3 regions of the Calidifontibacter indicus genome follow, and region 3 is predicted to be linked to each of the others. Evidence: predicted binding sites of a transcription regulator. Region 3 holds the regulator's gene; each other region holds the start of a gene.
What was found. The regulator LexA, encoded in region 3, represses DNA repair genes until DNA is damaged. The targets are predictions, from matches to a motif close to TCGAACANNTGTTCGA.
Positions count from the first base shown of each region.

Region 1 (10,491 bases), 1.6 Mb from region 3:
GCGAGGTCGGTCTCGGCCGCGAGATACAGGGTGCGGGCCATGGCCTCGATGCGCTCGCCGCGCAGCCGCACCTGGGCGGCCGACTCCTCGCCGCTGATGTAGAGCACGTCCTTCCCCGCACGCGCGGTGCGCCCCGCGACGTCGAGCAGCAGCGTCGACTTGCCGATGCCCGGCTCGCCGGCGATGAGCACGACGGCGCCCGGCACGAGCCCGCCGCCGAGCACCCGGTCGAACTCGCCGACGCCGGTGGGGGCCGCAGCCGCGAGCGTCGCGTCGACATCGGAGATCGGCTGCGCGTGACGCTCGACGTGTCGGGCCGGTGCTGTGCGCGGCTTGACCGCGCCGGCCTCCACCACCGTGCCCCACGCCTGACATTCGCCACAGCGCCCGACCCACTTGATCGCCGTCCAACCGCACTCGGTGCACTTGTACGCGGGAGTCGAGCCCTTCTTCGCAGCCATGCGCCACACCGTAGGTGACCTCACCGACAACCTCACCGACAACCTCGTCGAGCACCTCGTCCACCCGATCGGCACCTCGTCCGGCGGCCGGGAGAGTACCCAGGCGCCGTCCAGCGAACTAGGCTCGCGCGAGTGAACCTGGAAAAAGTGGTCTTCGGCTTCTTCGTGCTGCTCGCAGCCACGTTGAACTTCGGATTTTTCATCGGCGACATCAGCGATCCCGAGGTGCACAACGTCTACGAGTTGTTCCTCGCGCTCGCGGTCAACCTCATCGCGACGGTGCTGAAGTTCGGTGACCGCACGCAGGTCGGCGCGATCCACCTCGCCACCAGCCTCGTGGCGTTGCTGCAACTTCTCGGCGCGGCCACGGTGTGGGTGTGGGCCACCCAGATCGGCGCCCACGGCCTCGACGCCCACGCGACCTCGAGCATGGTCTCGTTGTCCGGTGGAGCGCTGCTGGCGAACATCGTCTCGGTGACGCTCCTGGTCGTCGAGACGGTGTCGTACCGCCGCCACTGAACCACCGACCGGCCACCGACAGACCGAAAAGACTGAGCGACAAGGACATTCCGCGTTGGTCAACCTGATGCACCTGATGAACTTGCGGACGCGACGCGTGCGCATGGGTCGTCGCAAGGTGGTGCCCATCCCGACCGGCGTGCCCACCACCGACGCCGTGTTCCTGCTGTTGCGGCGGATGCGGGCACCGTTCGTGGTGCTCATCGTGACGTTCACCGTGTCGATGATCGGTCTGTCGCTCATCCCCGGTCGTACCGCCGACGGCAAGCCGTACAAGTACACCTTGTTCGACGCGTTCTACCAGGTGACGATGACCGTCACCACGGTCGGCTACACCGAGGCGCCACACCCGTTCACCTACGCGCAGCGCATGTGGATGACGGCGTCGATCTTCATGCTGGTGGTCTGTTGGGCCTACACGATCGGCGTGATCTTCTCGATCATGCAGGACTCCGCCTTCCAGCAGGCGCTCGGCACCCAGCGCTTCCGGCGCAAGGTGAAGGGCATGCGGGAGCCGTTCGAACTGGTCGTCGGCTACGGCGCTGCCGGTCAGGCGGTCGGCTCGGAGCTCGACCGCAGGCGGCGCCGGTTCGTCGTGGTCGAGCGCGAACAGGAACGGGTCGAGGCGGTCTGGACCGACGAACTGCACGCCGACGTGCCCGCGCACGGCGGTGATGGGAAGTTCCCGGCGACCCTCGGCCTGGCCGGGCTCGGCCATCCGATGTGCGAAGCCGTGCTGGCGCTCACCGACGACGACGAGGCCAACCTCGCGGTGGTGATGAGTGCTGCGCTGCTGCGCCCCGAGATCCCGTGCATCGCCCGCTGCGTGGACAAGGACGTCCAGGCCCGGATGGAGGAGTTCGCGCCGACGGCGATCATCAATCCGGACGACCGCTACGGCGGATATCTGGCGCTGCAGTTGCATCAGCCGGGCACCCACCAGCTCATCTGGTGGCTCATGGACAACGACGAGGAGAACCTCCCTGCGCCGCACCCCGGCCTGGACGCCGGCACCTGGGTGGTATCCGGCGACTGCGATTTCGGACGCATGGTGGCGGCCGATCTGCGCGGTGCCGGACTCGAGGTCGACCTGATCGGCGAGAAAGACCCCCTGCCGGTGCTCGACGACGTCGTCGGGTTCGTGGCCGCGTCCGCCAACGACCTCACCAACCTCGCGCTCGCGGAGCAGGTGCTCGCCGCCAACGCCGACGTGTTTCTGTGCGTCCGTCAGCGCACCGAGGCCTACCGCGCCCTGGTCAGCGCGATGGAGATCGACTCGGTCTACATCTCCACGGAACTGGTCGCCCGTGAGGTGCTGGCGCGGGTGCTCGCCCCGACCTTCTGGCAGTACATCGAGCACGTGCTGCAGCAGGACGAGGGTTATGCGCTCGCGGTGCGCGACGAGATCGTCGCCTACTGCGGACGTCGCGCGCCCGAGAAAGAGGTCGTCACCCTCGACAAGGAGGGTGCGCCCGCCGTGGTCGACTGGCTGGCCGACAAGGACCTCACGATCGGTGACCTGCTGCACCACCCGCTGAACCGCGAGGAACACCTCGAACTCGTCGTGCTGATGCTCGCGCGCGAGGGGGCCGAGATCCTGTCCCCGCCGCCCGGCACGCCGCTTCGTGTCGGCGACAAGATCCTGCTCGCCGGCGCCTCGCACGGGTTCTCCGATCTGCGTGCGGCGTTGTTCTACCCGGCCACGTTGGAGTACGTCGTCACCGGCAGTCACGTGCCGACGACGTGGTTGTGGCGCAAGTTGGGGCGGCGTCAAGGAGCTGCGTAGGCCGAGCCGAAGCCCTCTGGTTCCCAACGGAATTTGATCCACAGCCCATCCGGTAGGTGCCGGTTCTCCACAGGTCGTCTGCGACTGATTGTGGGTGTCGGTGGTCGTACATATGTTTGATTCATGACCACCAGTTACGAGATCGACGAGCCTCTGAGCGAGGTCGAACTCGAGCTGCTCGATTCCCTGTTGAGTCGCAAGACGTATCGGGTGCGGCCGGTCATCACCGAACACTCAACCCCCACGGAGATGCTGGCCGCGGCGGCGCAGTTGTGTCGGGACGCGTTCGCCAAGATCGACACCGACACCATCCGCGCGGGTGAGGCTGCGTCGACAGGACGGGTGTCGTCGGTGGAGGAGCTGCGGTCGTTGGAGGAGACGATCAGCGCGGCCGCGGTGACGGGTTCGGTCGTGCAAGGTGCTGCGGCGATCGCGATGGCGAGGTACGCCGCGATCGACCGCGAAGTCATCGATACCGACACCGGGTTCGCGGTGCCGGTCGAACGGCCCATCGGGCATCAGGCCGACTTCGCCGACACCGATTTGGCCGCCGCCTGCCAACTCGCACCACGCACCGCTTCCACCAGGCTGGGTGCCGCGGTCACCGCGTGTACGAAGACGCCGCGGTTGGTCGAGGCGGCGGTCGCGGGTGGGGTGCCGTTCTGGAAGGTGAGCCTCGTCGCGGCCGAACTGGCCGACGCCACCTCCACGACGGCGGCGATGGTCGAGGACGAGTTGTTGGGGTCGCGTGGGTTCGCCTCGTGGGGGTTCCAGAAGCTGAAGTCGACTGTGCGGGCACTGGTGACCCGGTGGGAAGCCGACGCCGCCAAACAAACGAAGAAGCGGACCGCGCGGGAAGCGATCGGGGTCTGGGCGGAAGGCTCCGACATCCCCGGGTTGTCCGAACTGCGGGCGGTGGGTCCGGCGGATCAGATCGCGAAGATCCACGCCGCGCTCGACCAGTTGGCCGACACCTGGCGCAAACACCCTGAACAACACGCGGAAGCCCACCCCGAGCAGTACCCCCAGCAGACCGGACAGCAGGGCACGCCGGCAGGGTCGGGCATGGGGACGGAGCCAGGGTCAGCGTTCAAACCGACGGTCAAACCGACGCTCGGTCAGCTACGCCTCGACGCGCTGTGCGACCTGGTCACCCAAGGCTGCGACATCGGGTTTCACCTCGTCATCCACGTCCCCTTCCAACGCACCAACGCCACCAGCGACAACCATGACGAGAGCAGTGACTGCGCCGACAACGGCGAAGGCGCCGGTGCGCAGGCGGCAAGCGATCCAGGTCCGCCCGAAAATGACTGTGACACAGCCGATCCGGAGACATCACACGGCTCGACCGGCCCACCAGATGGTGACGCCCGTGGGAGCACCCGCACTGACTGGGCGGAGATCCCGGGCATCGGGTTGGTCGCTCCCGACACCGTCGATGCGCTGGTCGAACGGTTCGGCTGCCGGCTGACCCGGGTGCTGTTCGACACCGACACCGGCATCACCGCCGAAACGGCCTCCGCACGCTACGAACCACCACCGAAGATCCGGGAGTTCGTCCAACTGAGGGACCAGTCCTGCCGGTTCCCCGGATGCAGCCGACCCGCGATCCGCTGCGACGAAGACCACGTGCAGGAATGGCCAACCGGCGACACCAAAGGCGCGAACCTCGCAGCCATGTGCCGACACCACCACGACGCCAAAACCAAAGGCCACTGGGACGTCGAGATGACCGACGACGGAATCTGTACCTGGATCAGCCGCACCGGCCGCCGCTACGTCACCTACCCCGACACCGACAAAGGCCGAAGCGACGATCAGTCCGAATCAGCGAATGGGCCTCAGTCAGGCTGAGCGAGCAGCGCCGGTCAGTACTTCTTCCAGCGCACGCACACGGCGTAGTCGACCTCGTCGCCCTGGTGCGCCGCGAGAATCCGGTCGGTGTGGTGCTTGTCGAACTCGATGCCGACGACGGCCTCGAAGTCGGCCCGCGAGTCGAGCTTCCAGCGCATGAGCACCGGAATCTTCGACCAACCCTGGCGGTCCCAGAAGCGTTCGACGGACACGGGGTCGTACGTCGGCCAGGCCTCGCGGAACCACGACCCGAAGGTCGAGCGCGACGCGTCGTTGTCGACGACGAAGGCGACTCCGCCACGGGCCATCACCCGGTCGAGCTCGGCGAGCCCCGGCTCGCAGCCGGCGCCGAAGAAGTACGCCCACCGGTTGTGCATCACGTCGACGGACGCTTCCTCGACCGGCAGCATCTCCGCGCCGCCGAGCCGGACGTCGACATTCCCGAGACCGCGCACCCGGGCCTGCGCTCGGCGCACCAACGGCTCGTGCGGTTCGACACCGATCACCGACGCGGCGGTGCGGGCCAGTTCGGGAAGGTGGAAGCCGGTGCCACAGCCGACGTCGAGCACGCGGGCGCCGGCCCAGTCGCGCACCGAACGCATCGCGTCCCAGATCAGACCGTCCGGGTCGACGCCGCGGTTCTCGATCTCGTAGATGTCGGGGTTGTTCCAGATGTTCGGCGACGGGATCGCTTCGTACTCGGCCATTCTCAGATCCTTCGACGATTCTGCTGCTGGGCGGCCAGCGTTGCGGGGTGCACCAGCAACGGCAGCATCTTGCGGCGGCCCGGACGCTGCGCGGCTTCGACCGCGGCGAGGTGAGCCTCGCAGCGAAGGACCAGTTCGGCATAACCGGCCTCGCCCATCAGATGTTTCAGCTCTCCGGCATTCGAGACGTACACCGGGTCTTTACCCACGTGCGCCTCCGGGTTGCCCGAGCAGTACCAGTCGAGGTCGTGGCCGCCGGGACCCCAGCCGCGGCGGTCGTATTCGGTGATCGTCACCTCGGTGAAGCTCGACTCGTCGTTCATCGTCACCGTGCGGAAGTCGCGGCGGATCGGCAGTTGCCAGCAGACGTCCGGCTTGATCGTGTGTGGCTCGATGCCCTCGGCCATCGCGTGCTGGTGCAGCGCGCAGCCGGCGCCGGCCGGAAAGCCCGGGCGGTTGAGGAAGATGCACGCGCCGTCGACGACGCGGGTCTTGGTCGCGCCGTCCTCCTTCTCGGTCCAGCCCTTCTTGGAGTGACCCTCGTCGTAGTACTGCCACTCGTCGGGGCCGAGGGTCTTGGCGACCTGCTTGATGTTCTTCAGGTCGTCCTTGTCACTGAAATGCGCGCCGAGCGTGCAGCAACCGTCGTCGGGGCGATCGGCGTAGATGCCCTGACAACCCTGCCCGAAGATGCAGGTCCAGTTCGACGTCAGCCAGGTCAGATCCACCCGGAAACGCTCGGTGTCGTCGTCGGGGTTGTCGAACTCGGCCCAGACCCGTGGGGCCCGCAGCGGTGTCTCGAACGGTGTCTCGGTCACGGACGCATTGTTGCCTACCGATAACCTCGCCCTCATGCGCCTGGGTGTCATCGACGTCGGATCGAACACCGTTCACCTCCTCGTGGTCGATGCCCACCAGGGGGCGCGGCCGCTTCCGGCCTTCTCGCACAAGCGGGAGTTGCGGCTCTCGGAGTTCACCGACGACGCCGGTCACATTGCCGAGAGCGGCGTCGACGCGCTGGTCACCTTCGTGCGTGAGTGCCAGGAGATCGCCGACGACCAGGGCGTCGAGGAACTGCTTCCCTTCGCGACCAGCGCGATCCGTGAGGCCGCCAACGGTGAGTACGTCATCGAGCAGGTGCGCACCCGCTCCGGCCTCGACATCCAGGTGTTGCCCGGTGAGGACGAGGCCCGGCTGACCTTCCTGGCTGTACGCCGCTGGTTCGGCTGGTCGGCCGGCCGCCTCCTCGTCGTCGACATCGGTGGTGGATCCCTCGAACTCGTCACCGGCACCGACGAAGAACCCGACGTCGCGATGAGCCTGCTGCTCGGCGCCGGCCGCCTGACCCGCACTCTCCACGGCGACCCGCCGCCGTCCGCCGATCTGAAGGCGCTGCGCAAGCAGATCCGTTCCGACATCGCCCGCGAACTGCGTCCGCTGACCAAGGCGGGCGTGCCCGACCGGATCATCGGCACCAGCAAGACCATCCGTTCCCTGGCGCGCATGTGCGGTGCCGCGCCGTCCGGTGAGGGCCCGTACGTGCGTCGCGTGCTCGCCCGCGACGACCTCAAGGCGATGGTGCCGAAGCTGTCGAAGATGACTGCGGCACAACGGTCCTCGCTGCCCGGTGTCTCCGAGAGTCGGTCGGCGCAGGTGCTCGCCGGCGCGATGGTCATCGAGGCCGTGATGGACCTGCTCGACATCGCAGAGCTGGAACTGTGCCCGTGGGCGATGCGCGAAGGTGTCATCCTGCGACGGTTGGACTGGCTGGACTCCTAGATGGGTGTGGTGGACGTGCCCGACTCGCGTGTCGCATTGTCGACATCCTCGGTGTACCCCCTGGGGGTTGTGGGCGCGTTCGACCTCGCCGAGCGCCTCGGCTACGACGGCATCGAGGTGATGGTCTGGACCGACCCGGTGAGCCAGGAATCGGGCGCGCTGGGCCGACTGATCGACCACTACGGGCTCCCGGTCGTGTCGATCCACGCGCCGACGCTGCTGCTGACCCAACGGGTCTGGGGTGTCGAACCGTGGGGCAAGGTCGACAACTCGGTGCGCTTGGCCCAGGAGGTCGGGGCCGAGGTGGTCGTCGTGCACCCGCCGTTCCGGTGGCAGAAGGAATACGCGACCGAGTTCGTCGAGGGCATTCGGGCCCGCGAGGACGCGTCGGGCATCGCGATCGCGGTCGAGAACATGTTCCCCTGGCGTGCCCGCGGACGCGAGATGCAGGCCTATTTGCCCGACTGGGACCCGGTGGGGGAGGACTACCGGAACGTCACGCTCGACCTGTCGCACACCGCGACCGCCGGGTCGGACGCCGTGCAGATGGTGCAGGACCTCGGCGATCGGCTGCGCCACATCCACCTCGCCGACGGACTCGGGTCGTTCAAAGACGAGCACCTGGTGCCCGGACGCGGCGGTCAACCCTGCGCCGAGGTGCTGGAAATGCTTGCTGCCCAGCGCTTCTCGGGCGATGTCGTGGTCGAGGTCGGCACCCGCAAACTGTCCGACGACGACCGCGAACTCGACCTCGCCGAGGCGCTCGCGTTCGCCCGGCTGCATCTTGCGGCGCCCGCGTCGGCCGACTGACGCATACGTCAAGAAGAACTGAACGCAGGCCGTTCCTCGGGCGGGGATCGGCGGCATTGATCACACAGCGAAGCCTCGCAGCTGAAACACGGGCGCAACACAATCGCGCTAGGTTCGCATGCGTGACAGGGATCTTCGAGGCGTATCGGACGCGACCGAACACCTATGACGAGATGTATGCCGACAGCGGCGAGACGCGCTCGGCATACGCGCAGCTGCGCAGACAGGTCGAACAGCTCACTCCGGACGATCTGCGCACGCGGGCCGACTATCTCTCGCACACCTATCTCGACCAGGGCGTCACCTTCGATATCGGTGGCGAGGAACGTCCGTTCCCGGTCGACATCATCCCGCGCCTGATCGACAACCAGGCGTGGTCGCGGGTGGAAGCTGGTGTGGCACAACGGGTTCGGGCGCTTGAAGCATTTCTCGCCGATATCTACGGCGAGGGTCAGGTGTTCAACGACGGTGTGATCCCGCGCCGTGTCGTCACCAGCAGCCCGCACTTCCTGCGCGCCGCGAAGGGCATCGACCCGCCCGCGGGGGTGCGTGTGCACGTCGCCGGCATCGACCTGATCCGCGACGCCAACGGTGACTTCCGGGTGCTCGAGGACAATGTGCGCATCCCGTCCGGTGTCTCGTACGTGATGACGAACCGGCGCGCGATGTCGGCCGGGCTGCCCGAGGCGTTCGCGCACCACCGCATCCGCCCGGTCACGCAATACCCCGCCAAGTTGCTCGCGGCCCTGCGGGCCTGTGCGCCGTCCGGTGTGGGCGACCCGACGGTCGTGGTGCTGTCGCCGGGCTCCTACAACGCGGCGTACTTCGAGCACGCGCTGCTGGCGCGGTTGATGGGGGTGCGCCTCGTGGAGGGGCGCGACCTGGTCGCACAGGCCGGACGGGTCAGCGTGCGCACGACCAACGGGCTGGTTCCGGTGCACGTCATCTACCGCCGGGTCGACGACGACTTCCTGGATCCCGTTCATTTCCGGCGTGATTCGGTGCTCGGCGTGCCCGGCCTGCTCAACGCGGCACGGCGCGGCAATGTCACGATCGCCAACGCGGTCGGTAACGGCGTGGCCGATGACAAGCTCGTCTACACCTACCTGCCCGACCTCATCCGCTACTACCTGGCGCAGGAGCCGATCCTGCCCAACGTCGACACCTGGCGCTGCGAAGACCCCGGTCATCGCGAGGAGGTGCTCGACCGGCTCGACGAACTCGTGGTGAAGCCGGTCGATGGCGCGGGCGGCAAGGGCATCGTCATCGGCCCGCGGGCAACCCCGCAGCAGATCGAGGAGCTGCGCACCCGGCTGCTGCAGGACCCCCGCGGCTGGATCGCCCAGCCGGTGGTGCAACTGAGCACGGTGCCCACCCTGATCGGCAGCGAGCTCGCGCCGCGGCACGTCGACCTGCGGCCGTTCGCGGTCAACGACGGCGAGAAGGTGTGGGTGTTGCCGGGCGGCCTGACGCGCGTCGCACTGCCCGAGGGCGAACTGATCGTCAACTCCAGCCAGGGCGGCGGGTCGAAGGACACCTGGGTGCTCGCACCCGAACCGGGTGACCCTGCGGTCGTCGCCGAGCCGGCCGCGGACGGCGCGGTGCTGCACCCGGCGCAGCGCACCGCCCGTGCCGCTGCGCAACGGGAGGCCGCCGACGCCGAGCGTGACCAACCGCAGTCGCTGGCGCCCGGTGCCGCGCAGGCGCAGAGTCAGACACAGAGTCAATCCCAGAGCCAGACACAGAGCCAGACACAGAGCCAGACACAGAGCCAGAGTCAGTCCGGGGGCAGCCAGAGCCAGTCCCAATCTCAGAGTCAGACCAGCACGGACGGGGGAAACCGCTGATGCTCAGTCGAATTGCGGAGTCCCTCTTCTGGATTGGCCGCTACATCGAGCGCGCCGAGGCCACCGCGCGCATCCTCGATGTGCACCTGCAACTGCTCGTCGAAGACCCGGTGCTCGACCACGACGCCACCTGTCGCTCGCTGCTCGCGGCGATGGCGGTGGCGCACGAGGGGCCGGCGACCACCGATGACGTGCTGCGGTTGCTGCTCGTCGACCAGGAGGCGCCGACCTCGATCGCGCACGCGATCTGGCAGGCCCGGGAAAACGCCCGGCGCTCGCGCGAGATCGTGTCGATCGAGTTGTGGGAGGCGATCAACACCACTCATCTCGCGGTGAACCGGGGCGAGCTCGGGCGGATGCGTCCGGCCGACGCGTTTCGGCTGGTGCGTGAACGCGCCAATCTCATCGCCGCGCTGGCCGACAACACCCAGAGCCACGACGACGGGTGGCAGTTCATCAAGCTCGGTCGGATGATCGAACGCGTCGACATGACCGCGCGGGTGACGCTGATGACCAGCTACGGCACGGGTTCCGCGTCGTCCTGGCTGGTGACGCTGCGCGCGTGCGGCGCCGCGCACGCGTTCACCCGCATCCATCGCGCGTCGGAGTCGCCCCGGTCGGCTGCCGAGTTCCTGTTGCAGGACCGGTTGTTCCCGCGGTCGGTCAGCTTCTGTCTGGCCGAGGCGAAGGAGTGCCTGGAGAAGCTCGACCCGAAAAAGTCGCGCACC
Region 1 covers NZ_QTUA01000001.1:1,080,512-1,091,002, forward strand. The annotation lists gene radA (DNA repair protein RadA) at 1-461, opposite strand, end outside; gene DFJ65_RS17380 (hypothetical protein) at 460-597, shown strand; gene DFJ65_RS05190 (DUF6394 family protein) at 594-980, shown strand; gene DFJ65_RS05195 (NAD-binding protein) at 1,057-2,766, shown strand; gene DFJ65_RS05200 (HNH endonuclease signature motif containing protein) at 2,890-4,620, shown strand; gene DFJ65_RS05205 (class I SAM-dependent methyltransferase) at 4,635-5,327, opposite strand; gene DFJ65_RS05210 (DUF3109 family protein) at 5,330-6,181, opposite strand; gene DFJ65_RS05215 (Ppx/GppA family phosphatase) at 6,180-7,106, shown strand; gene DFJ65_RS05220 (sugar phosphate isomerase/epimerase family protein) at 7,107-7,916, shown strand; gene DFJ65_RS05225 (circularly permuted type 2 ATP-grasp protein) at 8,090-9,763, shown strand; gene DFJ65_RS05230 (alpha-E domain-containing protein) at 9,763-10,491, shown strand, end outside.
Region 1: the regulator LexA is predicted to act here: its motif matches at 2,871-2,886, upstream of DFJ65_RS05200 (HNH endonuclease signature motif containing protein).

Region 2 (10,491 bases), 2.6 Mb from region 3:
ACCGAGGAGGGGGTGGCGTACGCCGACGTGTACACCGCGCTCAATGGTGCCGACGGCAGGGCCGACGTCACCGACTACCTCGCCGGCGAGGGCGACCATCCCAACTCCGATGGCCACACCGTGCTCGCTGCTGCCGTGGTCGACGCCGTCGATCACTGACCGGTTACCGGGTGGCGACTGCGAAGCGCTGCGCCCAATCGGCCATCGCTTCGTGGATCTGCGGGCTCGCCTGCTCGATCTCGAACGGCACCCCGCTCATCCCGAGCCCGAAGATCGCCCAGCCCGGGTGGCGCACCTCCATCCGCACCCGGCAGGTGTGGTCGTCGACCGCGCTGATCTCACCGTAGCGACCCCATCGCGGCCCCATCTCCTGCGCCGGTGCGTGCAGCAGCGCTGTGAGAGTGAGTGATTCGTCGCGTCCGTTGAGGCCCGAGCGCACGTAGGCGGCGGGGTCGCCACCGGGCACCTCGCGCGGCCGGAACAGCGATCTGGTGCCGACCGGCTCGCTCATCCGATCGACGCGGAACGACCGCCAGTCGAGTCGGTCGAGGTCGTAGGCCACCAGGTACCAACGGGTGCCGACGGTGACGAGATGGTGCGGCTCGGCATAGCGGCCGATGGTGTCGCCGGCGGCTTGCCCTCCACGAGCTGTGTAGGAGAACCGGATTCGTTCGTGGTCGCGAGTGGCCGCCGCGACGCCGGCCAAGACGGACGCGTCCACCTCGGGTGCCGTGCCGAACGGCGAGTCGACCGTGACGGCGCGGATGGCCTCCGCGCGACGCCGCAGCTTCGCCGGGAGCACCTGCATCACCTTCGACAGTGCACTGAGCGTCGCATCGCCGAGTTCGCCTGGAGCGCTTGAGGATCCGAGAGCCACGACGAGGGCGATCGCTTCCTGCTCGTCGACCACCAGCGGCGGCATCGACCCACCGGCTTCGAGTTGATAGCCGCCGTCGACACCGCGGCTCGAGCGCACCGGGTAGCCGAGCTCGCGCAGCCGATCGACGTCGCGGCGCAGCGTGCGCTCACTGACCTCCAGGCGTCCGGCGAGCTCGGTGCCGGGCCAGAAGCGGTGGGTCTGCAGCAGGGACAGCAGTCGCAGCGTGCGGGAACTCGTGTTGGCCATGAATTCAGTGTCCGCCACAAAGCGGTCAGGAAGTGGCCGGAATGCCTTTTAGCGTCGTGATGTCACCAGACTTCGCCTTCGAAAGGGTCACGACATGTCCACCATCACCAGGGACGACGAATCTCCCGTCACCGGCCGCTCGCCGGCCGACCGCGTCAGCGACACGTTGCCGACCGGCCGCGCTCGCACGGTCGCGCTCATCAGCCTCTTCCTCGCCTCGGCGATGGAACTCATCGACGTCACGATCGTCAACGTCGCGCTGCCCAGCATCGAAGCCGATCTGCAGGCCACCGGCCCGCAATTGCAATGGATCATCGCGGCCTACCCGTTGGCATTCGCTATCGCATTGATCACCGGCTCGCGACTGGGCGACCGCTTCGGTCGCAAGCGGCTGTTCGTCGGCGGACTCGTCGCGTTCACCCTGCTGTCGGCCGCCTGCGGCGCAGCGCCGTCCGCCGAGGCGTTGGTGTTGTTCCGGGCGCTGCAAGGTCTCGGCGCCGCAGCGATGGTGCCGCAGGTGTTGTCGAGCCTGCAGGTGATGTACGCGCCCGAGGAGCGCGGCAAGGCGATGGGCGCGTTCACGGCCCTGGCCGGTATCTCGACCGTCATCGGGCCCGTGCTCGGCGCGGTGCTGACCGACCTTGACATCGCCGGATCGGGTTGGCGCGCAATCTTCTTGGTCAATGTGCCGGTCGGACTGCTCGCCCTTGTGGCGGCGCTGCGCTGGATCCCCGAGTCACGCTCGGCCGTTAGCCCCGGACTCAACCCGGGAGCCGTCGCGGTGCTCGCGGCCGGCCTGCTCGCGGTGCTCTACCCGCTCACGATGGGTCACGACCTCGGTTGGCCCGAATGGGGATTCGCGCTGATGATCGTCGGTGCCGTCGTGCTTGCAGGCTTCGTGCGCCACCAGCGTCGCGTGCAACGAGCCGGCTTGGAGCCGCTGGTCAACCTGGAGCTCTATCGCGGACGCGGCTTCGCCGGCGGCACCGCCGTGCAAATGCTGCTGTTCGGTGCGCTCTCGGCCTACTTCCTCGCCCAGACCGTCTACTTCCAGGCCGGGCTCGGCTGGTCGGTGCTGAAAGCGGGTCTGGTCGGAGTGCCGTTCGCGGTGGCGACCTCGGCCGCTGCCGGCTTCGGCGTGACCGTGCTCGCCCTGCGCATCGGGCGGCAGGTGTTGCAACTCGGCGCACTGGTGATGGCTGCCGGACTCGCCGTGATGGCGGTCGTGGTGCACCTCGCGTCGGTGACCACCCCGTGGTGGGCGTTCGTCGCGCCGATGGTCGTCACCGGTGTCGGGTTCGGGCTGATGGTGGCTCCGGTGGGTCTGTTCGCGCTCGCCGATGTGCCGGTCGAGCACGCGGGTTCGGCCTCGGGGCTGTTCAACACCAGCGGCCAGCTGGCCAATGCGGTCGGTATCGCGGTGATCGGAACGGTCTTCTTCGAGGTCGTGCAGTCGGTCGGACGTGCGGCGCCGGTGGATCTGTTCGCGCCGGCCTTCCAGGTGGTGCTGGCCATCGCGGCGGTGCTGCTGCTGGTCTCGGTCGCGGCCGCCCGGGCTGTGCCGGCGAAGGTGGAGGTGGACACGCGCTGAGCCTGCTTGCCGGGCGCACCCCCCACCCCGCGAAGGTTTACAGGACACGCGACGCAAGCGCGCGATTCTGCAAACTTTCGCGGGGGTTGCGATGGTGTGGGAGCGGTGGCGGAGGTCGAGTCGAGATCCGCGAAAACCCTTCAGAAATCAACCAAATTCGCCTGTTGAAACCCTTCCTATCGGGTTCGAACATGCGTATGATTAGCGCATGGAGGGGACACCAGAATTCGAGGCTCGACCGGGCGGTATCGACCCGGCCGAGTTGCTTGAATCTGTGATCTTCGAAGACGGGTTGGACGCCGCGATCGAGTTGGCGTCCCAGCCTCATTTGGTGCCGGGTGCGAACCCGGTGACGATCATGCTGATCATCTCCAAGATCCTCAGCGCCCACGCCTACGAGTTGCTCGGGCAGGACGACCCGTTCACGGTCGACGAACCCGACGCGCTCCTCGGGTACGACCTGTTCCCCGAAACGACTGCCCCGGCAGGAACACTTGGGGCAGTCGGATCAGCCGCGCCTGCGGCGGCGCCCGATGGGTCGGCCGGTCGTGCCGACGACGAAGCCTTGACTGTTCTGGACGCGGGTCTGGATGAGGTGTTGGTGGCCGAGTCGCGGGTGTTCGATCGGATGACGTTGTTCGAGGACGCGACCCGTGCCGCGCATCAAGCAGCACAGTCGATGGAAGCGGTGCGGGCTCGTTCGATTGCGGAGTTCGCTCGGTGGGAGCACCCCGACGGTCCGCAGGGCACGAGGAAGACGCCGTGGGTGCGGCACGGTCAGGGGTTCACGAGCATGTACTCCGCCGACACGGTCGCTGCCGAACTGGGGTTGGGGATCCAGGCCGGGATCGGGTTGGTGCAACGCTCCGCCCGGATGGTGACCCGCACCCCGAACCTGTTGCGGGAAGTCGCCGCGGGCCGGGCGAATCTGGAGACGGCCGCGGATATTGCGACGGAGTTGCAGGACGCCTCCCCGGATGTGTGCGAAACGGTCGAGGCGGAGATCCTCGGCCGGGGAGTCCACCAGACAACCAGGGGTCAGGCACGCAAGTCGTGCCGGACGTTGGTGGGGAAGCATCAACCCTCCGCCGCTCGAGAGACGGCGCGGAAGACGAGGGCGCAGCAGTGCGGTGTGTTCCAGGATCCGCATCCGACGCCGGGGTTGTCGGTGCTGACTGTCATTGGGGACAACGGGCAGATCACCGCGGTCAAGGACGCGATCGACCAGTTGGCGTTCGCGATGAAACACGGCGACGAGTCCGACAAGACGTTGGGCGAGTACCGGGTGGATGCGTTCTTCGACCTCGCGATGCGGAATGTGACCTTGAACCTCGACATCCAGGTGCTCACCCCGACCTTCGGCACGGCCGGGAAGACCTGGACAAAGCCCACCAACCAGGCACCGGCTGCTGCCGGGGCTACCGGGGCTACCGGGGCAAAAGGGACTGCTGGCAAAGACAGCAACAACAGCAACGACGACGACGGCCTTGCTGACGACAGTGGCCGTGCCGACGACAGTGGCCGTGCCGACGACAGTGGCCGTGCCGACGACAGTTGCCATGCCGACGACAGTTGCCATGCCGACGACAGCAACAACGGCAATGGCGAGGGCCGTGCTGACGACAGTGACCATGGGGACGGCAGTGATGCTGAACCACCGGCCACTGAGCCGTATGTCGAGCCAGAGATACCGGCAGCGTTCGGTGGCAGCAGCACCAGGGGTCGAGACAGTGCCGGCAAAGACAATGCCGGCAAAGACAGTGACGGCCGGGCCTTCGTCTCCGACATGCGTGAACGCGGCGCGACGAGCGTCCACGCCCGTGCCGGTGCGATCGACGCCGACAGCCTGACCGACCTGGCCCGGTTCGCCGACAAAGTCACCGTGAGTAGCTTCGAGTTCGACCCCGTCACCGGGGAACCCACCGCGAACACGATGGCCAGCGACAGCTACCGGCCGCCACCGACGATGGCGAGGTACGTGAAAACCAGGGACCAGCGGTGTCGGGCACCCGGCTGTGACCGTCCCGCGATCAAGAACGTCGACCTCGACCACGCGGTCGAATGGCCCCAGGGGCCCACCACAACGGTCAACCTCGAATGCCTCTGTCGGCGACATCACCGGATGAAGCAAACCCAGTGGCGGATCCGGTTACACCCCAACGGGATCGTCGAGTGGACCTCACCCACCGGACACACCTACCGCACCACACCAGGACTCACCGAAACCTGGCACGACCTCACCGACCCATAGGCGAAGAGGCTGCCCGGCCGCCGTCCGAGCCGTGACGCTGAACCGTGACAAGCCGCTCGCACGCGGGTCGATACCCTGTAGACCCGGCTTGTCGCACCAGGAGAACCCCAGCTCATGGCTTCCTCGCACTACGTCCTCACCCAGGTTCCTGGCGGGTCGGCACTCTCGCACTTCCGCGCCCGCGCGCTGCTCACGCGTCTGCAGCAGGCGCAGCCGTCGATCACCGGCGTCGCCGCGCGGCACCTGCACTGGGTGGCGACCGAAGGCGAGCTCGACGGTCTCAGCGCTGACTCCATCGCCCGCATCCTGACCTACGGCGACCCCTACGAGGGTCCGACCGAGGGCACGCTGGTGGTCGTGACGCCCCGCCTCGGCACGATCTCGCCGTGGGCGTCGAAGGCCACCGACATCGTGCACAACTGCGGCATTCCGGTGCATCGGGTCGAGCGGGTCACCGAGTTCGTGCTCACCGGCGAGGTCACCGACTGGCAGTCCGCGGCTGCCGTGTTGCACGACCGGATGACCGAGTCGGCCTTCCCCGATCAAGCCGCCGCGGCCCACCTGTTCGACGAACGCGACCCTGAACCGTTGGAGCGCATCGACCTGCTGGGCCGTGGACGGGTGGCCATCGAGGAAGCCAACACCACCTTCGGTCTGGCCCTCGCCGACGACGAGATCGACTACCTGGTCGACGCGTTCAACGGGCTCGGCCGCAACCCGAGCGACGTCGAGCTGATGATGTTCGCGCAGGCCAACTCCGAGCACTGCCGCCACAAGATCTTCAACGCCGATTTCATCGTCGACGGCGAGGAGCAGACCTCCTCGCTGTTCGGCATGATCCGTCACACCGAGCGCGTCAACGGACACGGCACGGTCGTGGCGTACAAGGACAACGCGTCCGTCATGGCCGGTGGCACGACCACCCGGTGGATGCCCACCGAGCAGTCGGGCCCGTCGGCGTACGCCGAGCGTGAAGACGAAGTGCACGTGCTGATGAAGGTGGAGACCCACAACCACCCGACGGCGATCAGCCCGTTCCCCGGCGCCGCGACCGGTGCCGGTGGTGAGATCCGTGACGAAGGCGCCACCGGACGCGGTTCGCAGCCCAAGGCGGGGCTCACCGGCTTCATGGTGTCGAACCTCAATCTCCCTGGCACACAAGATGCTTGGGAGGACGAGGACTACGGCGCGCCCGACCACATCGCCTCCCCGCTCGACATCATGATCGAGGGCCCGATCGGTGCGGCCGCGTTCAACAACGAGTTCGGCCGGCCGGGCCTCGGCGGCTTCTTCCGTGTCTACGAGCAGACGGTCGACGGGGTGCGCCGCGGCTACCACAAGCCGATCATGAGCGCGGGCGGTCTCGGCGCGATCAGCGCGAGCCAGACCGAGAAGATCATCTTCCCGGCGGGCACGCTGCTGGTGCAGCTCGGCGGTCCGGGCATGCGCATCGGCATGGGTGGCGGCGCGGCGAGCTCGATGGCTTCGGGCACCAACGCCGCCGAACTCGACTTCGACTCCGTGCAGCGCGGCAACCCCGAGATCGAACGCCGCGCGCAGGAGGTCATCAACCACTGCTGGTCGATGGGGGAGAGCAACCCGATCCTCGCGATCCACGACGTCGGCGCGGGCGGCCTGTCGAACGCCTTCCCCGAACTCGTGGACGGAGCCGGGCTCGGTGCCCGTTTCGACCTGTCGGCGGTGCCGCTGGAGGAGTCGGGACTCGCTCCGAAGGAGATCTGGTGCAACGAATCTCAGGAGCGCTACGTCATTGCGCTGCAGGCCGATTCACTGGAAGAGTTCGCCGACCTGTGCCGTCGCGAACGCTGCCCCTTCGCCGTCGTCGGCGTGGCGAAGGACGACGCCCAGCTGGTGCTTGCCGGCGATGACGAGCGGGAGCACCCGATCGACATGCCGATGGAGGTGCTGCTCGGCAAGCCGCCGAGGATGACCCGCGACGTGCGCCGCGTGCAGCGCACCAGCCCGGCGTTCGACCTCTCCGGGATCGACCTGCGCGAGTCGGCGTACGCCGTCCTGCGCCACCCGAGCGTCGCGTCGAAGCGCTTCCTTATCACGATCGGTGACCGCACGGTCGGCGGGCTCACCCACCGCGACCAGATGGTCGGCCCGTGGCAGGTGCCGGTGGCCGACGTCGCCGTCACCCTGTCCGACCTCGTCGGGCTCGCCGGGCAGGCGATGAGCAGTGGTGAGCGTTCGCCGCTGGCCTCGATCGACGCACCGGCATCGGGGCGGATGGCCGTCGGCGAGGCGATCACCAACCTCGCTGCGGCGCCGATCGATCTGCCCGGCGTGAAGCTGTCGATGAACTGGATGGCGGCCTGCGGTGAGGACGGCGAGGACGCCGCGCTCTACGACACCGTGCACGCCGTGGCGATGGAGCTGTGCCCGGCCCTCGGCATCTCGGTGCCGGTCGGCAAGGACTCCCTGTCGATGCGCACCAAGTGGGACGACAAGCAGGTCACCTCCCCGGTCACGCTCGTGGTGTCGGCGTTCGCGTCACTGCCCGACGTCACCGGCACCCTCACCCCGCAACTGCGCGGCGGCGACACTGCCTTGGTGCTCGTCGACCTCGGTGCCGGTCGTAACCGTCTCGCCGGGTCGATGCTGGCGCAGGTCAACGGGGAGTTCGGCGACGTGGTGCCCGACCTCGACGACCCGGCCCGCCTGGTGGCATTCGTCGAGGCACTCAACTCGTTGCGCGCCAAGGGAATCGTGCGCGCCTACCACGATCGTTCGGACGGCGGTCTGTGGTCGACCGCGTGCGAGATGGCGTTCGCCGGCAACCTCGGTGTCGACCTCGCCGTCGACGACATCGCCGAACTGTTCACCGAGGAACTCGGTGCGCTGCTCGAGGTCGACTCGGCGTCGGTCGACGAGGTGCTCGCTGCCTTCGCAGCTGCGGGCGCGGTCAAGGTTGTCGGAAAGCCCAACTCCGACAAGCAGATTCGCGTGTCGATCGCCGGTGCCAACTCGCTCGACGAACCGTTGCGTGACCTGGCGCAGGCGTGGGACGAGGTCTCCTGGCGCATCTCGTCGCTGCGCGACAACCCCGAGTGCGCCGACGAGGAGCACGCAGGTGTGGGTGCCGACCTGCCCGGCCTGGTCGTCGCCCCCACCTTCGACCCGTCCGAAGACGTCAGCGCGCCGTACGTCAACCTCGGCGCGCGACCGAAGGTTGCGATCCTGCGTGAGCAGGGCGTCAACTCCCATGTCGAGACGGCCTTCGCGTTCGACCGCGCCGGGTTCGAGGCCTACGACGTGCACATGACCGACCTGCAGTCCGGACGCTTCGACCTCGCCGACGCGGTCGGCCTGGTCGCGTGCGGCGGGTTCTCCTACGGAGACACGCTCGGCGCCGGTGAGGGTTGGGCACGCTCGGTGCTGTTCAATCCTGCTCTGACACAGTCTTTCTCGGACTTCTTCCGCCGCGATGACACCTTCGGGTTGGGCATCTGCAACGGCTGCCAGATGTTCGCGGCGCTGGCCGACCTCATCCCGGGCGCCGACGCGTGGCCGCGGTTCACCCGCAACCGCTCGGAGCAGTACGAAGCGCGACTGTCGCAGGTGGAGATTCTCGACAACCCGTCGATCTTCTTCACCGGCATGGCGGGCTCGAAGCTGCCGATCGCGGTCGCTCACGGAGAAGGCTTCGCCAACTTCGCTGCGCGTGGCGACGAACAGTCGGTGATCCGGGCGGCGCGCTACGTCGACGGTGCCGGCAACCCCGCGTCCGGTTACCCGACCAACCCCAACGGCTCGCCTGACGGCCTCACCGCTGTCACCACCCCCGACGGCCGCTTCACCGCGATGATGCCGCACCCCGAGCGGGTGCAGCGAAACGTACAGATGAGCTGGACCGACGGCCCCCTCGGCGACGCCAGCCCGTGGCTGCGGATGTTCCGCAACGCCCGCGTCTGGGTCGACTGAGCCGCAAACTCGACCTCGACACCCATTCCCGACCCACTCGTCCACCTAAGCCCGACCGCTCCTCCCGCAAACACTGCGGTTGCCTGCAGGTGCTGCTGTTGCACAGCAGCACCTGCAGGCAACCGCAGCGTTTGCGGGGGAGATGCAGCGTTTGCGGGTGGCCAGATGAGTGGGGAGGTCAGTTCGTCACGTGAGGAGGGCCTGCAACTCCGGGTCGGCCGCACTGAGCACGGCCTCGCGCGCCGCCGCAGCTGTCGCCGCCGAGACGGCCGACTCAGCCAGCCGCTGACACGCCTCGAGCGAGTGGCGCGACAGCGCGAACCGCACCGCCGGCACCTTCGACGGCGCCATCGACAGTGACGAGACGCCGAGCCCGGTGAGCACCAGCGCCATCAACGGATCGCCGCCCGATTCACCGCAGACACCGATCGGTTTGCCGAGTTCGGCGGCTCCTGCGCAGGCGGCTTTGATCACGTTGAGCACGGCCGGTTGCCACGGGTCGAGGAGGTCCGACAGTGCTCCCTGCATCCGGTCGGCCGCCATCGTGTACTGCGCGAGGTCGTTGGTGCCGAGGCTGCCGAAGTCGACGGGTGCAAGCACGTGGCGTGCGCCGAGAGCCGCGGCGGGCACCTCGATCATCACACCCGACTTCGGGAGCCCCGCGGCCGCCACCTGATCGGCGAACCATTTCGCTTCCTCGACGGTGGCCACCATCGGTGCCATCACCCGTACGTCGGCACCGGTGGCCGACGCGGCCGCGGCCAACGCCTTGAGCTGGGTCTCGAGCAACTCCGGGCGAGCCTGCGACAGACGCAACCCGCGACGTCCGAGGGCGGGGTTCTCCTCCGCGCCCAGGTCGGCGAAGGCGAGCGGTTTGTCGGCACCCGCATCGAGCGTGCGGACGACGATGCGCCGGTCGGTGCCGAACGGCTGGAACACCCGGGTGTAGATGTCGGTCTGCTCCTCCAGGGTCGGCGCGGTCTTCGCCGACAGGAACACGAACTCGGTGCGGAAGAGTCCGACCCCTTCGAGGTCTTGGGCGCCCGCCGCGACCGCGTCGTCGACACCGCCGATATTGGCCAGCAGCCCGACCGCGTGCCCGTCCGAGGTCTTGCCAGGGCCGGACGTCGCGGACAGCAGGGTGGCCCGCTTGGAGTCGCGATCGGCCAGTGCCGCGACCGATTCGGCGGACGGGTTCACGACCACCGCGCCCGAGTCACCGTCGATCGAGACCGAGGTGCCCGCCTCGATCGAGAGCGCGTCGGCGCAGTGGACGACCGCCGGGATGCCCATCTGCGCGGCGAGGATCGCGGTGTGGCTGTTGCGTCCGCCCTCCTGGGTGACGATGCCGGCGACCAGGTCGCGGTCGAGCACCGCGGTATCGGCCGGCGCCAGGTCGAGCGCGATGACCACGGACGGTGCGGTGAGCGTCGGCACCCCCGGGGCGGGCACCCCGAGCACCGCCGCGATGGTGCGCGAACCAACATCGCGCAGGTCGGTGACCCGCTCGGCGAAGTAGTCGCCGAGTGCCTCGAACTGTGCGGCGTACTCCTCGACCGCGCGGTGCACCGATGT
Region 2 covers NZ_QTUA01000001.1:87,402-97,892, reverse strand. The annotation lists gene DFJ65_RS17260 (hypothetical protein) at 13-159, shown strand; gene DFJ65_RS00450 (helix-turn-helix transcriptional regulator) at 164-1,126, opposite strand; gene DFJ65_RS00445 (MFS transporter) at 1,221-2,717, shown strand; gene DFJ65_RS00440 (HNH endonuclease signature motif containing protein) at 2,926-4,968, shown strand; gene purL (phosphoribosylformylglycinamidine synthase) at 5,083-8,916, shown strand; gene ptsP (phosphoenolpyruvate--protein phosphotransferase) at 9,103-10,491, opposite strand, start outside.
Region 2: the regulator LexA is predicted to act here: its motif matches at 2,903-2,918, upstream of DFJ65_RS00440 (HNH endonuclease signature motif containing protein).

Region 3 (10,491 bases):
CGACCGGCGACCGGTCTTCGGTTTGCGCAGGCGGCGCCGCACGCCGCAGGAGGGCGGTCTCGCGGCTCTCGGGTTCGACGACCTCGAGGACGACCGCGAGCGTGACTCCATCGATGACCAGCACGCCGGCTACGACGATCCCGACGACGACCCGGACGTCGACGTGCCCTGGCCCGAGCAGGAGCCGCACACTCGTGCCGAGCGCCGGTCGCGCGGGCACACGTCGCCGGCGCCGATCCGTCCACACACCCCGTTGTTCCGAACACCCTTGCCCGACACCGATATCGAGACCCGTCCCGGCCGCTCCGCACTGCTGGGTGCCTTGGTCGTGCTCGTGGTGGTGGCGATCATCTTCGGTTTCCGGGTGTGGTCGGCTCGCCAACAGGCGACCCCCACTCCGCTCGCCGTGCCGAGCACGGCTGCCGCGAAGCCGGGCGGTTCGACCGCCGCCGCCGGCTCCGCCTCACCGAACGCCTCCCCGAACGTCTCCCCGAACGCGGCCACCGGGCTGGCCCGTGGCGCCCAGGCCACCGCCACCCAGCCGACAGGTTTCGTGCTGGTGCACGTCGTGGGTCAGGTGCGCCGTCCGGGGGTTGTGCGTCTGCCCGCCGGGTCGCGGGTCGACGACGCGATCAAGGCTGCCGGGGGAGCGACGCCGGCTGCCGACCTGTCGGCGGTCAACCTCGCCCGACCCCTCGGCGACGGCGAACAGGTGCACGTGCCGAAACCGGGCGAGACGCCGTCGGTCGCGCCGGCGCCCGCAACAACGGGCGGCGCAACAACGGGTGGTGGCGGCAGCGGCGGGTCGGGAGGCCGAGACACCGCGGGGCCGGTCAACCTCAACACTGCCTCCGAGGCCGATCTCGACGGGCTGCCCGGCGTCGGGCCGGTGCTCGCAGCCCGCATCCTGCAATGGCGCACCACCAACGGCCGCTTCAGCACGGTCGACGACCTCGGCGAGGTCGCTGGCATCGGCGACAAGCTGCTCGAACAGCTGCGGCCGCTGGTCACCGTCTGAGCGCCGATGACGCCGCTGCGGGAGCGCGCGAACCTCGACGTCCGCCTGCTGGTGCCGGCCCTCGTCGCCTGGGCGACCACCGCCGCGCTGATCCAGTCGCCCACGAACCTCGTGCTCGGCGTGCTCGGCACTGCAGTGGCCACGGTGCCCGTCGGGTTCTCGAGCCGCCCGGGATGTCGAGCGATCGGCCTGATCGCGCTCGCGACCGCGACCGCCCTCGTCGGGGTGCTCGGTCACCGAGCGGTCGCCGATGCCGGGCCGATCGCCGCGCTCGCCGAGCGTGGGTCGAGCGTGCGGGTGGAGGCGAAGGTCGCCTCCGATCCGATGCCGGTGCGCGCCCGTCCGGGGAGCCCGCCGACCTGGCGAGTGCGCCTGCAGGTCAACCGAATCGATGCGCGCGGCAGCACCACCAGGGTGCGCACGCCGGTGCTCGCGTTCGGCGGGGAGGAGTTCACCGCGCTGCGCTGGCACGAACGCGTGGTGCTGGCCGGTCGCCTCCAGCCCCCACAACGCGCCGGTGACGTCGTCGCGGTGCTGCGGGCCAACCGCGTCGCGCGGGTCAGCCCTGCCGGACCGGCCGAGCGGGTCGTCGAACACCTGCGCACCGGTCTGCGCACGGCCACCTCCGGCCTGCCCGCCGACCCGGCCGGTCTGGTGCCGGCACTGGTCATCGGCGACACCACTCGGATGCCGACCCAGTTGGAGGACGACATGCGGGCGACCGGCATGACCCACCTCAACGCGGTCTCGGGTTCGAACGTCACCGTGGTGCTGCTGTGCATCCAGTGGCTCGCCGGTGCGTTACGGGTGCCCCGCCGCTACCGCCTCGTGTTCGCGCTGGTCGGTCTCGGGTTGTTCGTGCTGCTGTGCCGCCCGGAACCCTCGGTCATCCGGGCCGCGGCGATGGGCGTGGTCGGGCTGCTGGCGTTGCGTTCGGGCGCGCGCAAGGTCGGGGCGCCCGCGTTGGCCGCGGCCGTGCTGGTGTTGCTGCTCGTCGACCCGCACCTCGCACGGTCCTTCGGCTTCGTGCTGTCCGCGCTGGCCACCCTCGGCCTGCTGTTGTTCGCGCGGCGTTGGGCCGACGCCATGGCACGGCGGCTGCCGCCCCGGCTGGCGCCTCTCGCCGAGGCGACCGCGGTGCCGCTGGCCGCGCAGGTCTTCTGTGCACCGATCACGGTGCTCCTGCAATCCAGCGTGAGCCTGGTCGGGCTGCCGGCCAATGTCGCCGCCGCGCCGCTGGTGCCGATCGCCACCGTGGCCGGCGTGCTCGTGGTCTGCACCGCGCCGCTGCTGCCACCCGCCGCCGTGGCGCTCGCGTGGGTGGCAGGCCTCCCGGCGTGGGGGATCGCACTGATCGCCCATGTCGCGGCCGCGCTGCCCTACGGCTCGTTGCCCTGGCTGCCGGGTTGGCCGGGCGTCGTCACGCTCGTGCTCGCGATCCTGCTTGCACTCACCACCGCGCCCTGGTGGCTGCACCAACTGACCCGCCGCCGGTGGAGCGCCGGTGCGGCCGGCATCACCGCGCTCGCGCTCGTCGTGCCGGTGCCGTCCCCGTCGCCCCCACCCGGGTGGTTCGTCGCGATGTGCGATGTCGGTCAGGGCGACGCGACCGTCGTACGTGACCCGGGCGGGGGCGTGCTCCTGGTCGACACCGGTCCCGACCCCGACGCCGTCGATGCCTGCCTGTCCCGCCTCGCCATCGGTCACATCGACACCATCGTGCTCACGCACTTCCACGCCGATCACGTCGACGGTCTTTCCGGCGTGCTGCGGTCGGGGCGCACCGTCGGGCAGGTGCTGACGACGTCCGTCGATCAGCAGGACGCAGCCGGCAAGGGGGAGGAGGCCTCCCGGCGCGAGCCGACGATGGAGCTCATCGCCCGGTCGCGGCTGCCGGTGCGTGCGGTGGTTGCGGGGGAGAACCTCGTGATCGGTTCGGTGCGCGCCCGGGTGCTGTGGCCGGCGCGCACGCTCACCGACGGATCGGTGCAGAACAACGGCTCGGTGGTGCTTGACGTACACGCCGGCGGTGCCCGGCTGCTGTTCACCGGCGACATCGAACGCGAAGCCGGCGCGGCGGTGCGCCGGGAGCTCGTCGACGGACGCTTCGACGTGCTCAAGGTGCCGCACCACGGATCGGCCAATCAGGACGCCGGACTCATCGCGGCCGTCGCACCCCGGGTCTGTCTCATCGGCGTCGGGGCCGACAACGACTACGGGCACCCGGCGCCGCGCACCTTGGGTTTGCTCGCCGGATGCGCGGTGCTGCGCACCGACCGCGACGGCACGATCCTGTTGTTCGGGTCGGGTGACCGGTTGCGAGTCGGGGCGGTCTAGCTGAAGTCGAGTCGGAGCGGCCGGTCGTGGAAGTCGGCCAGGAACTGCGCGGCGTGCGCAATGGCGTCGCGCGCGTCGGCGCTCAGGTTGACCTCGGCGCGGATGGTCACGCGCACGTCGTGCGGGCCGATCGTGCGACCGAAGGTGCCCACGTCGCTGCCGTCGACGATGATCACTCCGCGTGCGGCCTGGGAAAGCATCCGGACTCGATCGGCGCCGGCGTCGCGCCGGGGGAAGCCCGAGGCGGGGTAGGTGAGCGCCGCCTCGTCGAAGGTCGACAACAGGTACGCGCTCTGTCGGCGGGTCGTGCGGGCCGGCACCCGCGGATCGAACCACAAGGTGTCGCCGTCGAGCTCGACAGCCTCCAGCGGGTGCGTGTCACGCAGGGTCGGCGACGACGTGAGTTCCGCTGTTGCGGAACGAATTTCGGTGAGCGTCAAGCCGCTCCACCGCTGAAGGTCACGTTCGGATGCGGGGCCGTGTCCGGCGTAGAACCGGTGGGTCAGCATGCAGGCGGCGTGTTCGCGTGGCCACGAATCGGCCTCGACGGCCGGGATCACCTCGGCGACGAGTGCGTAGGTGTGCTCGGCGGTGTTGCCGGTGAGCCGCGGGGCGCCCGAACAGATCACGGCCCGCACCTCGGCCACGATCAGTTGATGCGCTATCGCTTCGCCCGGGCCGGGCAGACCGCGCTCGGCGAAGATCGGCCCGAGCTCGGCGCGTGAGAGCGCCGCGCCGTCGGCGAGCACCTCGCGCAGGAGATCCAGACCGGCGTCCATCACGTCGGCGGTGATGCCGAGCTGCCGCAAGCGTGCCGCGTCGGAGCGCTCCACCTTCGGGCCGGTCAGCGCCTGAATCCAGCGCAGGTCCTGCGGCGCGACGAAGTGCCAGGTCGGTCGCAGGATGTGGGTGCGCACCCAGTCTCCGCGCGCCTGCGCAGCCACGACCTCGGCGTAGCGCGTGTCCCGTGAGCGCATCGCGAGCGAGTGGGCGGCGAGAGGCGCGTCCTGCGACTGCACACAGGTGAGCAGGCGGACGGCGTCCGCCGCGTGCGGCAATGGGGTCGACGACAACCGTTGGACGGCGAGCCGGCGCCGGTTCACCCACTGCCGGTCGACCACGCGCGCCGTCACGGTGCCTTCACGAAGTTGTCAGCTTGTCGGCACCGGCGAGGCTGGTCGGCGAGGCGGCTCAGGCCGGAGCACCGACGCACGACTGGTCGTGTGCCGCCTCGACGAGCGCGTCGATCATGGCGGCCACGGCGGGCACCCGGGTGAGGTCGGGCGTGGTGACCGCGAAGACCCGGCGGTGCGACGGCGGGTCGATCGGGAGCACCTTCACCCGCGCGTTCGGGGCGGAACGCAGGATCAGGTCGGGCACCAGTGCGACTCCCAGACCCTCGGCCACGAGTCCGAGCACGGCCACGTAGTCCTCGGTCTCGAAGGCGACATCGGGGGCGAACCCGGCGCCGTCGGCCAACGCGAGCAGGTGGCCGCGACAGCGGGTGCAGCCCGCGATCCACGGCGCCTGGGCGAGGTCGGCGAGGTCGACACTCTCGTGGGCGGCGAGCGGGTGGTCGAGGGGCAGCGCGATGCGCACGTCGTCGAGCAACAGCTCACGCACCTCGAAGTCGTCGAGCTGGTCGGTCGTGAGCTCGAGCCCCTCGTAGGTGAACGCGACCGCGACGTCGCACTCGCCCGCGCGCAGCGCGGCCAACGATTCCGGCGGCTCACCCTCGGCGAAGGTCACCTGCACCTGCGGGAAACGCTTCTTCACCAGCGACAACGCCTTCGGCACCAGGGTCGACGACGACGACGGGAAGGCCATCAGCCGCACCCGGCCCGAACGCAGACCGGCGATCGCGGCCACCTCCGACTCGGCCGCGCTGATCGCGCCCAGGACGGCGCCGGCATGGCGGGCGAGCACCTCACCGGCCTCGGTGAGGCGCACGTTGCGTCCGAGTCGTTCGACCAGGGGAGTGCCCAGCCGCTCCTCCAAGCGGCGCACCATTTGGGAGATGGCAGGCTGGGAGTAACCCAGCGACGACGCGGCCGCGGTGAAGCTGCCCTCGTCAGCGATGGCACGAATCACCCGGAGTCCGGCAGCGTCGATCATGCCTACTAGCGTACGTGCGACGCGCCGAACGACCAGCGAAGGACCCGATGGACGACCGCAGTTACCTGGCTCATCGCCTGCGTGCGGGCAAGGTGCTCGTGATGACGGGTGCCGGGTTGTCCACGGATTCCGGTCTGCCCGACTACCGCGGCCCGGACGGCGTGCGCCGCGTGCAACCGATGACCGTGGCCGAGTTCCGTGCGGGTGCGGCTGCTCGGCAGCGGTACTGGAGCCGCTCCTATGTCGGCTGGACGCGGTTTCGCACCGCCGAACCGAACCCGGCACACGACCATCTCGCCCGGTTGGAAGGCGCCGGCCTGCTCGCCGCGACGATCACCCAGAACGTCGACGGGTTGGCGCAGCGCGCAGGATCCCGAACGGTGATCGAGCTGCACGGCAACCTCGGCCGCGCGATCTGCCTCGACTGCCGCAGCACCGTCGACCGCGAGTGGGTGCAGCGCGAGTTCACCCGGCTCAACCCGGCGTTCGCGGCCGATGCCGAGCGTGCGCGCAACCTTCCGCTGCGCCCCGACGGCGACGTCGACATCGACGAATCGCTCATCCACGACATCACGCTGGTGCACTGCCCGACCTGCGGCAGCGACCTGCTGAAGCCCGACGTCGTGATGTTCGGGGAGTCGGTGCCCAAACCGCTCGTCGACCACTGCTTCGACCTCGTCGCCGCAAGTCGCACGTTGCTGGTCGTCGGCTCGTCGCTCGGGGTGATGTCGGGCTACCGCTTCGCCCGCCGGGCCGCCGCGCTCGAGGTGCCGATCGTGCTGATGAACACGGGCTGGTCACGGGCCGAGGAGATCGCCACCCGACACGTCCACCGCCCCCTGCGCGAGGTGCTGCAGGAGGCGGTGTGGGACGTGCTGGGTGATGTGCCCGGGACTGACTCCGGGTCTGAATCCGGGGACTGATTCCGGGAGCTCAGACCCGGCGTAGCACCGCGGTCACCTTGCCGAGGATGACGGCGTGGTCGCCGTCGATCGGGTCGTACGCGGGGTTGTGGGGCATCAGCCACACCTTGCCGTCGCGGCGCTTGAAGGTCTTCACGGTGGCCTCGTTGTCGAGCATCGCCGCAACGATGTCGCCGTTGGTGGCGGTCGGCTGCTGACGCACGACGACCCAGTCGCCGTCGCAGATCGCCGCGTCGATCATCGAGTCACCGACGACCTTCAGCAGGAACAGATCGCCCTCACCGACGATCTGCTTGGGCAGCGGGAAGACGTCCTCGACGACCTCCTCGGCGAGGATCGGGCCGCCGGCGGCGATCCGCCCGACCACCGGCACGTAGGACGCGGCCGGCCGCTGGTCGCCGGCGCCGGTCTCGTCGACCGTGGACTCGTCGGCCGAGGTGACGCTGGAACCACCCCGCACGCCGCGCTTTTCGGCGTTGTGATCGGGGGAGATGATCTCGATCGCGCGCGGCCGGTTGGGGTCGCGGCGCAGGTAGCCCTTGCGCTCGAGCATCGACAACTGGTGAGCGACCGAACTGGGGCTGGTGAGACCGACCGCCTCACCGATCTCGCGCATGCTCGGCGGGTAACCGCGGCGGTCGACCGAGTTGCGGATGACCTCGAGCACCTTCCGCTGGCGGGTCGTGAGCGCGGTGCCGCCCTCGTCGTCGGGCAACTGGTGGATCTTGGCCATGTCGTCTGCGTCCTTCGTCGTCTCGCCGGGGCCGTGCTCGTGTCGTGCTCGTGTCGTGCTCCAGCTGCGGTGCTGGTGCCTGCGGTCAGACAGTCGGCCGACGGAGGTTGTCGGTGGTCGCTGCCAGGCTGCGAAGCATGGAAAGAGGCTATGCCGCTCGCACACAGTTATCAAACATTTGTACGACGCGTGTCTCGTTTATTTCGAACAACCGTGCTATACATCGTACAGGCGTTCTATCGCACGCGTGTGCGAGCGAACATTGGGACGACGCTCAGGCGTCGGGGATGGAGAACATCATGAGTGCAGTCGCTCACTGGGATGCACCGGTCGTCGGGCGCGAGCCGCGCACGCGCCGCCACCTGCACCTCGTGCCCGCCCAGTCTCAGGTGTCGGCGGCCGGCGAGGGCGCTGTGCGCCTGACGATCCGTGGTCGGCGCCTGGTGGCCGCCCTGGTCCTCGCGGCCATCGTCGGTGGCGGGTGGGGAGTTGGCCAGGCGTTCGCCGGCGGCTCCTCGAGCTCCGAACTCGTGGTCCGCTCGGGGCAGACCCTGTCCGAGGTGGCCCACGCTGCCTACCCGCAACTGCCGGTCGGCGAAGCCGTCTACCGCATCCAGCGCGCCAACGGCCTCAACAGCCTTCAGGTGAGCGAGGGTCAGCGTTTGGTGGTCCCGCGCTGAGCCTGCGCTGATCACGTGCATCTCGTGGCCCGGTGTCGACCTGATCGGTCGACGCCGGGCCTCGTCGTTCGGTCGGTCGCGGAGGCGTGTCCCGATCGATTTCGAGGTGTTGCAAGTCCGTGACCTGCGCATTTGCGGGCTCGGCCGGAGCGGGCCGAATTCGCCACGCCGGGGCTGTTGCATCTTGGGGTCGGACCGGAATAGCATCCCTACATCTAGTAGTTACACCGTTGTAAGTTGTCCACATGTAGGTCCCCAGCTAGTCAACAGGATCCACGGACTTCTACACCGGTTTTCCACAATCGACCCCCAGATCGATCCGAAAAGGCCTCGCGGCCCGGGCATTCCTATGCCCATCGCGGGCTCTGATCGATCGTGACGCCACCCGGAGGTGACCATGCACTGCCCGTTCTGCCGACACGACGACTCGCGGGTCGTCGACAGCCGCAGCAGTGACGACGGCACCTCGATCAAGCGGCGTCGCCAGTGCCCGTCGTGCGGGAAGCGGTTCTCCACCTTGGAGACCGCGAGCCTGACGGTGGTCAAGCGGTCCGGCGCGAGCGAGCCGTTCTCCCGGCAGAAGGTGCTCGTCGGCGTCCGCAAGGCCTGCCAGGGGCGCCCGGTCAGCGAAGACCAACTCGCGTTGCTCGCCCAGCAGGTCGAGGAAGGCATCCGTTCGGCGGGAGCCGCCGAGATCGACGCCCACGACGTCGGTCTGGAGATCCTCGGCCCGCTGCGCTGCCTCGACGAGGTCGCCTATCTGCGGTTCGCCTCGGTCTACCAGGCGTTCGACGACCTCGACGACTTCGAGGCGGCGATCGCATTGCTGCGCAGCGAGCGAGACCTGCAGCAGACCGACGCCGGTGACAGCGACAGCCACGTCGACGGTGATGCGGGTGGAGCCGAAGACACCGGCGAGGTTGTCGGTGGTCGCGGCAAGACTGGTCGCACCACCACCAGCTGAGCCGCGCGGCCGACAGCACGCACAGCACCAGCACGCACGGCACCACGAGTAAGTCACACAGTCGAGAAATCCAGTCGAGAAATCACGGAGGAGCAGGAACATGACCGAGACGACCAACGCGCGCGCCAAGGCACGCCGCGGCGGCAAGGGCGTGAAGGTGGAACGCATCTTCACGACGCCCGGAGTGCACCCCTACGACGAGGTCACCTGGGAGCGTCGCGATGTCGTCCAGCAGAACTGGAAGACCGGCGAGACGATCTTCGAGCAGCGTGGGGTCGAGTTCCCCGACTTCTGGTCGCTGAACGCCTCCACCATCGTCACCACGAAGTACTTCCGTGGTGCGCTCGGCACCGACGCCCGTGAGTCGAGCCTCAAGCAGCTGATCGACCGCGTCGTCCTCACCTATGTGAAGGCCGGCAAGGAGTTCGGTTACTTCGCCAACGACGACGACGCCACCCTGTTCGAGCACGAGCTCACCTGGTCCCTGCTCCACCAGGTGTTCAGCTTCAACTCGCCGGTGTGGTTCAACGTCGGCACCAAGAGCCCGCAGCAGGTTTCGGCCTGCTTCATCCTCGCGGTCGACGACTCGATGGACTCCATCCTCAACTGGTACAAGGAAGAGGGCTTCATCTTCAAGGGCGGCTCCGGTGCCGGCCTCAACCTCTCCCGCATCCGTTCCTCCAAGGAGCTGCTGTCCTCCGGCGGCACCGCGAGCGGCCCGGTCTCCTTCATGCGCGGCGCCGACGCGTCCGCCGGCACCATCAAGTCCGGTGGCGCCACCCGTCGCGCGGCGAAGATGGTCGTGCTCGACGTCGACCACCCCGACATCGAGGAGTTCATCGAGACCAAGGCGCGCGAAGAGGACAAGATCCGTGCGCTGCGCGACGCCGGCTTCGACATGGACCTCGGCGGCAAGGACATCACCTCCGTCCAGTACCAGAACGCCAACAACTCCGTCCGCGTGAGCGACGAGTTCATGCGTGCGGTCGAGGAAGGCAAGCAGTTCGGTCTGCGCGCCCGCGGCACCGGTGAGGTCATCGAGCAGGTCGACGCCCGTGAGCTGTTCGACAAGATCAACAAGGCCGCGTGGGAGTGCGCCGACCCGGGTGTGCAGTACGACGACACCATCAACGCGTGGCACACCAACCCCGAGTCGGGGCGCATCACCGCGTCCAACCCGTGCTCGGAGTACATGTCGCTCGACAACTCCTCCTGCAACCTCGCGAGCCTCAACCTGCTGAAGTTCCTGAAGGAGGACGACACCTTCGACGTGCCGACCTTCCAGAAGGTCGTCGAGATGGTCATCACCGCGATGGACATCTCCATCTGCTTCGCCGACTTCCCGACCGAGGCGATCGGCAAGACCACCGTCGACTACCGCCAGCTCGGCATCGGTTACGCCAACCTCGGTGCGCTGCTGATGGCCACCGGCCACGGCTACGAGTCCGAGGGTGGCCGCAGCCTCGCCGCTGCCATCACCTCGCTGCTCACCGGTGCGGCCTACAAGCGGTCTGCCGAGATCGCCGGTGTCGCCGGTTCCTACGCCGGCTACGCCCGCAACGCCGAGGCGCACAAGAAGGTCATGCGCAAGCACCAGGCCGCCAACGACCAGGTGCGCACGCTCGGCACGATGGACGCCGACATCCACCGCGCCGCGACCAAGGCGTGGGCCGATGTCATCGAGCTCGGTGAGAAGAACGGTTACCGCAACGCGCAGGCCT
Region 3 covers NZ_QTUA01000001.1:2,709,160-2,719,650, reverse strand. The annotation lists gene DFJ65_RS17850 (ComEA family DNA-binding protein) at 1-1,018, shown strand, start outside; gene DFJ65_RS12920 (DNA internalization-related competence protein ComEC/Rec2) at 1,025-3,355, shown strand; gene DFJ65_RS12915 (winged helix DNA-binding domain-containing protein) at 3,352-4,488, opposite strand; gene DFJ65_RS12910 (LysR family transcriptional regulator) at 4,547-5,470, opposite strand; gene DFJ65_RS12905 (Sir2 family NAD-dependent protein deacetylase) at 5,518-6,393, shown strand; gene lexA (transcriptional repressor LexA) at 6,404-7,126, opposite strand; gene DFJ65_RS12895 (LysM peptidoglycan-binding domain-containing protein) at 7,426-7,806, shown strand; gene nrdR (transcriptional regulator NrdR) at 8,204-8,770, shown strand; gene DFJ65_RS12885 (vitamin B12-dependent ribonucleotide reductase) at 8,871-10,491, shown strand, end outside.